Regions from separate parts of the Acutalibacter sp. genome, predicted to be linked through region 1. Evidence: a T-box and tRNA genes for the amino acid it is inferred to sense, from the RefSeq annotation. Region 1 holds a T-box; the other holds one or more tRNA genes.
What was found. The T-box of region 1 lies ahead of leuS (leucine--tRNA ligase). A T-box ahead of a tRNA ligase gene usually reads a tRNA of that ligase, here a tRNA-Leu.
Positions count from the first base shown of each region.

Region 2: it has a tRNA-Leu gene. The T-box ahead of leuS (leucine--tRNA ligase) is inferred to sense a tRNA for this amino acid. The anticodon was not compared.

Region 1 covers NZ_JBQISV010000001.1:12,555-16,319, forward strand. Annotated here, with positions in the region: gene ACTO5E_RS00065 (GNAT family N-acetyltransferase) at 1-341, shown strand, start outside; gene ACTO5E_RS00070 (hypothetical protein) at 525-737, shown strand; T-box leader at 841-1,101, shown strand; gene leuS (leucine--tRNA ligase) at 1,184-3,712, shown strand.
Region 2 covers NZ_JBQISV010000003.1:43,383-47,147, forward strand. Annotated here, with positions in the region: gene ACTO5E_RS00835 (M15 family metallopeptidase) at 158-1,036, opposite strand; gene ACTO5E_RS00840 (gamma-glutamyl-gamma-aminobutyrate hydrolase family protein) at 1,434-2,099, shown strand; tRNA gene ACTO5E_RS00845 (tRNA-Leu) at 2,152-2,235, shown strand; gene ACTO5E_RS00850 (GNAT family N-acetyltransferase) at 2,375-2,827, shown strand; gene ACTO5E_RS00855 (4Fe-4S binding protein) at 2,979-3,713, shown strand.

The DNA.
Region 1 (3,765 bases):
AGGAGGTGCGCCAAAGGCGGTTTCCCCAGTATCCCTCCCGGATGGCCTGCTTGTTCGTGTCAGAAACCCTGGGGGAGGCGGAGGACTGGGCGGCGTTTTTTGCCAACGACTGCCGCAGGCCCACCTACCACATTGTCAGACTGCGGGTGCATGGCAGGCTCTTTGCCGGAGACGCCTGCAACTGCTTTGACGGCGCCCCGGACAAAGAGGAAAACCTGCGGCTGGCGGAGAACTACTGGCGGAATGGCCCCAACGGAGAGGGCAGGCCCATCAAGGAGCTGCTGGCGGCTGGGGACATTCTGGTGGAGGAGATCGTGCGGGAGATCAACAAGAATATTTAGGGCTCGTTTGAAAAATCGAAAACCCCGTCTTTTTGCCTCAAAGCAGTCGCTTTCTGCGTCGAAAATCCTCGTCAATCGCGAGATTGACTTGCGGTTTTTTCCTTGAAATCGCCTCCTTTGGATCAAAAATCCGGCATTTTCTCTATTTTCAAACAAGCCCTAGACAGCTGAGAGGATTTCACTATGGAGAAAAAAGAAATGTACAAAAGGTCTGGAAGTTCCGGTATGGGATTTGTCTCAACCTTAACGCTGATTTTCATTGTACTGAAGCTGACGGGAGCGCTCTCCTGGCCCTGGCTCTGGGTGCTCAGCCCGGTTTGGCTCTCCCTTTCTCTCATGGCTTTCGCTTTCTGCTTTATTCTTGTGGGAGGAAGAATTGTCAAAGGAAAATGGTGATGGAAGGAAACACAAAATTTTAGCCGCAGAGGCAGCGTTCCTTCCCCCTCCATTTCCGGCTTGACAAACTCCGCCGGGTAGTGTATAATCGTAAAAACAATATGGAAAGACTGTGACGGGAAGAAGGCGCTGTAGCCGCTTTTCAGAGAGCCTGCGGGTGGTGCGAGCAGGCAGGAGGCGCAGCGCGTATACTGGTCCCTGAGTCTCCCTGCCCAAAGGCGCGGCTTTGCCCGGCGTTCAGTAGGCTTGGGACGTGTGGCGGCGTTATGCGCCAGCCTTGTTGGAGGCTATGAGGGGATATGCGTGAGCATATCCCGAAATCACGGGTGGTACCGCGAAAATTTTTGAATTTTTCGCCCCGGATGCTTTGGAAGCGTCCGGGGTTTTTCTTCTGCCGCCCGGCTCTGCTCCCGCAGAGCTGAAATCCATAGGAAAGGATGATAACAATGAAGTACGACCACAGGGCCACAGAGCCCAAATGGCAAAAGGCCTGGGAGGAGGCCGGGGTCTTCCACGCAGAGGACAAGTCGGAAAAGCCCAAGTTCTACGCGCTCATCGAGTTCCCCTACCCCTCGGGGCAGGGGCTGCATGTGGGCCATCCCCGGCCCTACACCGCTTTGGATGTGGTGGCCCGGAAGCGTCGGATGCAGGGCTATAACGTTCTCTACCCCATTGGTTGGGACGCCTTTGGCCTTCCCGCCGAGAACTACGCCATCAAAAACCACGTCCACCCCGAGGGCATTACCCGGCGGAACATTGCCAATTTTACCCGGCAGATCAAGGCCCTGGGCATTTCCTTTGACTGGAGCCGGGAGGTGTGCACCATTGACCCGGACTACTACAAGTGGACCCAGTGGATTTTTTTGCAGCTCTACAAGCACGGACTGGCCTACAAAAAGGAAATGAACGTGAACTGGTGTACCAGCTGCAAGTGTGTGCTGGCCAACGAGGAAGTGGTCAACGGCGTGTGCGAGCGCTGCGGCAGCGAGGTGGTGCACAAGGATAAGTCCCAGTGGATGCTGAAGATCACCGAGTATGCCCAGCGGCTCATTGACGACCTGGACACGGTAGACTATCCGGACCGGGTGAAGGCCCAGCAGAAGAATTGGATCGGCCGCTCCACGGGCGCGGAGGTGGATTTTGCCACCTCCGCCGGGGACCAGCTCACCATCTACACCACCCGGCCCGACACCCTGTATGGGGCCACCTATATGGTCATCTCCCCCGAGCACCCCTATATTGAGAAGTGGGCGGACCAGCTTGCCAATATAGAGGCGGTGCGGGAGTATCAGGCCCAGGCGGCCAGAAAGTCGGACTTTGAGCGCACGGAGATGCAAAAAGACAAAACCGGCGTCCGGCTGGAAGGGGTCACTGCCGTCAACCCGGTTACGGGGAAGGAGATTCCTATTTTCATCAGCGACTATGTGCTGGTGAGCTACGGCACCGGGGCCATTATGGCCGTGCCTGCCCACGACAGCCGGGACTGGGACTTTGCCAAGAAATTCCAGCTGCCCATCATTGAGGTGGTTCAGGGCGGAAATGTCCAGGAGGCGGCATTTACCGACTGCGACACCGGGGTGATGGTGAACTCCGGCATTCTGGACGGCCTCTCGGTGGAGGAGGCTAAGAAGCGCATCACGGAATACCTGGAGGAGCAGGGCATTGGCCATGCCAAAGTAAACTATAAGCTGCGGGACTGGGTGTTCTCCCGCCAGCGGTACTGGGGCGAGCCCATTCCCATGGTGTACTGCGAGAAGTGCGGCTGGCAGCCCATTCCGGAGAGCGAGCTGCCCCTGCGGCTCCCTCAGGTGGACTCTTATGAGCCCACCGACACCGGGGAGTCCCCCCTGGCCCACATGACCGATTGGGTAAACGCCAGCTGCCCCTGCTGCGGCGGGCCCGCCAAGCGGGAGACTGACACCATGCCTCAGTGGGCTGGGTCCTCCTGGTACTTTTTGCGGTATATGGACCCTCACAACCCCAACGCTCTGGCCAGCAAGGAGGCTTTGGACTACTGGTCGCCCATTGACTGGTATAACGGCGGCATGGAGCACACCACCCTGCACCTGCTGTACAGCAGGTTCTGGCACAAGTTTTTGTATGATATCGGCGTAGTGCCCACAGCCGAGCCCTATGGCAAACGCACCAGCCACGGCATGATTCTGGGCTTTAACCCCCACAATTTCCAAAACCTGCCCGAGGAGGAGCAGAAGCGGCTGGTTGAGGAGTTTGGCAGCGAGAAAAAGGCTCAGGAGGCCCTGGCGGAGAAGTACGGCGAAATGGCCAACCACCCCATTGTCAAAATGAGCAAGTCCCTCAATAATGTCATCAACCCCGACGACATTGTAGAGGAGTATGGCGCTGACACCATGCGTCTTTACGAGATGTTTGTGGGCGACTTTGAGAAGGCCGCCCCTTGGAGCACCGCCGGAGTGAAGGGCTGCCGCCGGCTGATTGACCGCTATTGGAGCCTGCGGGAGGAGCTGGTGGACAGCGACGAGCTGCGGCCTCAGTTGGAGACCGCCTTCCACCGGACCATCAAAAAGGTGAGCGAGGACACGGAGACCCTGAAGTTCAACACCGCCATTGCGGCGCTGATGGCCCTGATGAATGAGCTGACTGCCCAGAACGGCATTACCCGGGGCGAGCTGCGTGTTTTTACCCTGCTGCTGAACCCCTTTGCCCCCCATGTCACCGAGGAGGTGTGGGCGGAGTGCGGCCTGGGCGAAGGGCTGGCCTGCCAGCAGCCCTGGCCCAGGTACGACGAGGCCAAGACCAAGGAGAGCACCATTGAGATTGTAGTGCAGGTCAAGGGCAAGGTCCGGGCCCGGCTGAATGTGCCGGCGGACATCACCAAGGAGGAGGCCATTGCCGCGGCCAAGGCAGAGGATAAGATTGCCGGAGAAATTGCCGGGAAGACGCTGGTTAAGGAGATTTACGTCCCTGGCAAGCTGGTCAATCTGGTGACAAAGTAGGGGAAAGATAAGAAAACGTTAAGTTGACAAGCCGCCGGACCGGGTGTATCATA
Region 2 (3,765 bases), on a different contig from region 1:
TACCCGCAGAACAGCTATTTGTCAAGCCTGACGGCGTTTCAACAGGAAATTTGGCTCTATCGCTGGGCGGTGCAGTCTGGCGGCAGTGAGCTCCACCGCCTTTTGCTGTCCGCAGTCCGTGTCTGTACATACTCACCCCCTGAAACGGGGAAGGCGGTTACTGCACTCCCTGGTCCTTTAAATACTGTACATACTCCTCCAAACACATGTCCAGCCGCTGCATCTCCTGGGCGTGCTCCCGGCCCACATAGCGGTAGTGCCAGCTCTCGTTGTCAATGCCCGTATACTCCACCTTGTCCGAGCGGTAGCGCTGCACAAAGCCGTACTCCGCCGCGTGGGCCTGCAGCCAGCGGTAGGTGTCGGTCTGCTCAAAATCATCGCTCACATCGTTCAGGTCAATGGCAAGGCCGGTGTGGTGCTCGCTGTAGCCAGGGCGGTTGATGGTGCGCAGAGACAGCTCCCGGGCCTCCTCCTCTGTCATGCCGTCGTCCCGCATGTGGGCGGCAATCTCCCGTTCCAGAATGCTCTCCTGCAGCTCTTGGCTGCGGTAGCCCGAGCACACCCAAAAGGACACGCCCTCCTGTTCGCCCGCCTGGAACATGGCGCTCATGTCCTCATACATACGGTTGTCCACTGTCTCGTCATTGATAAAGGCCGGGGTCACCTGCCAGTCCTCCGGAATGGGAATTTGATCGTTGACCAGCACCAGCAGCGGGTCAGAGAGCTGCTGAAAGCCCTCTGCTGCCGGGACCCTGCCGGAGGTTCCTCCGCTCTGGGCCGGAGCCCGCACCAGGGCCTGGCCTGCCGCCATCCCCCCTGTGGGGACTGCCTCAGGCTGTATGGCGACCCCGGAGATCCACACGGCGAACACCACAATGGTCATGCATAAAATCATGGCCGCAATAACTACAGCCGCCGCGGAGCCCTCTCTGCGGGGGCGGGACCTTCTTTTCCGGGGGCGCCGTTCCTCCGCCATGGCGCTGCGCCTCTCGTCCCGGCCCTGTGTCCGCCGGGAGCTGGTTCTTTCCCTGATCATTTCGCTCACCCTTTCTGGAAGCATTTCATAGAATAGAAGGGCTTGGGGCAGGGCCTATTCTGCGTGCGGCCCCACGGCCTTCTGGGGCAGGGAAGGAGCAGAGGCCCTTGCCATTTTTTTGCGTTCCGGCTATAATAGACCGGGGGCCTTCTTCCCTTCCCTTTCCCAGCATTAGACGGCATGGCCAGGCAATGGGAAAGATGAAAATTATTTGTTTACATAATATTCATATTTTGACAGCGCAGCAGAGCCGCGCTTTCCCTGTGTTTTCTTATTATAGGAGGAAGGACCGGCAAAATCAACCGGAAACTTGTAAATTCTTTTGTAAGGCCCCTGTTTTTCGCAGAACCGTTTCCCACAGGCTTCCACCATTTTTGATAGAAAAGGAGATGTTGTGATGAAAAGGGTGTTTCTTTTTGGCGACAGGGAAAAACGAGCCAACTATGCGGCGGCTCTGGAAGCCTATGGCATGGAGGCGGTGGTGTCCCTGAACGCTGCAGAGGGAGAGGACTGTCATGGGCTGCTGCTGCCTGGGGGCGCGGACCTGGACCCCCTTCTGTACGGCCAGCAGAACCAGGGCAGCAGGGGCATTGACCCGGAGCTGGACCGGGCGGAGCTGGCCCTTGCCCGGCAGTTTGTGGAGAGCGGCAGGCCGGTTTTGGGTATATGCCGGGGGCTGCAGGTGCTGAACGTGGCCTTTGGGGGCAGTCTGGTCCAGGACCTGCCCACCGCTGCGGCCCATTGCTGGGAGGAGCCGGATGGGGACAAATGCCACCGGGTTTCCGCCCCCAGGGGGAGCTTCCTCCGCCGGCTGTATGGCGAGGACTTTTCGGTCAACAGCGCCCACCACCAGGGGGCAGGGCAGCTGGCGCAGGGGTTTTTGTCCTCGGCCCAGGCAGAGGACGGGGTGATTGAGGGGTTGGAGTGGCCGGAAAAGGCGGTTTTTGCGGTACAGTTTCACCCCGAGCGCATGACCTTGAGCCACCGGCGGCAGGACACAGTGGACGGAGGGGAGATTTTCCGCTTTTTTCTGGGCATATTGGAGGAAAGGGGAGAAATCTGAAATTTCTCATTGACAACCACGCTGCCAGGTGCTATAATAGCAGTGTTGAGTTGCGCGAGTGCTGGAACTGGCAGACAGGCACGTTTGAGGTGCGTGTGCCTTTGGCGTACGGGTTCAAGTCCCGTCTCGCGCACCAGCAGCGACACGCTGCACACTGTTCGCGCACCTGGCCATGCCAAGTGCGCGAGCTTTTTTTGTCACACTGCGCCCCATTCGCGACCCTGGGCGCAGCGTTTTTTTACTCATTTCATCATCCGGCTCAGGGGGAGGCTTTTATGGACCATCTCTATCTGAAAAAAATAGACGAGAGCAATTTTGTGGACGCATTCCAGTTGGAATTGGGGGAGGGACAGGAGAAGCTGGTTTCTCATCCCATCCGAAGTCTTGCGCAGGCCTATGTATATTATTCCCAATGCACCCCCTTTGGCATTTATTTTGGGGATGAAATGGTGGGATATGTTATGGTTATTTACGACTATGACCTGGCATCCTATCACATCTGGCATTTGATGGTGGACAAACGGAGCCAGGGCAAGGGTTATGGCAAAGCCGCCTTAAAAGAATGTCTGGCCTACATTGCCCAAAAGCCCTTTGGCGACTCGGACAAGGTGGTTCTGACTTGCAGAGAGGACAATCCTGTGGCGTTGGGATTGTACAAAAAATTTGGTTTTTTGCCCACAGGGAACCGCGACGGCGAAGAAATCGAGCTGGCCTTGACGATTTCCTGAAAGCTGTTCGCATAAAGGCCCGGCGGGAAACAGGACGGAGCTGTTGGGAAGGTCTTATGAAGCTTAAGAAATATTTGCCGCCGCTGGTAATGTGGCTGGTGTTTGAGGCTATTGCGGTAACTCTGTGGCTGACACTGGATAACCTGTTTTTTTGTTTAACTTTTCTTACATCGGCATGGCGGTCGGGTTGGGGCTGGTGTTGTATGGAAAAAGAAAAAGCTATGCCCGCCATGTGGTGCAGCTGGCGGTCGGCCTGTATATGCTGCTGTATCTGGGGGTCCTCTGCCGGGAAAATATGCAGATAGAGGGCTTTTGGTATTATCTTTTTCTTGGCGTATTCGAGGCCGCCGCCATCCACTATGTAGTTGCAAAAATTTTCGGCCCCCTGCTGTTCGGCCGGGGTTGGTGCGGCTATGCCTGCTGGACCGCCATGGTTTTAGACCTGCTCCCGTTCAAAACCCCTGCCGCGCCCCGCAGGCGCTGGGGGGCGGTCCGGTATTTTGTGTTCGGGGCCTCGCTTCTTTTTGCCGGCCTGCTTTTCCTTCTTCAGGTCCCCAATAAAGAGGAGATTATGTGGCGCAGCTTCCTTGTGGGCAACGTCCTCTACTATGTGGTTGGAATTGCCCTGGCCTATCTGTGCAAGGACAACAGAGCATTTTGTAAATACATTTGTCCCATCACCCTTTTTCTGAAGCCCATGTCGTATTTTTCTCTTTTCCGTATTCGGGTGGACAAAACCAAGTGCGTCTCCTGTGGGAGGTGCGAAAGGGTTTGCCCTATGAATGTGGAGGTCTCCCACAGTTCTCGCAGAAGAAAAAACGGGACAGAGTGCATTTTGTGTATGAAATGCGTGGAGGAATGTCCGAAAAATGCGCTGAAGCTGTAAAGCCATCGTCCGTCCTGCCGGGGAATGAAAATGAGGCGGGGGACTGCCGCAC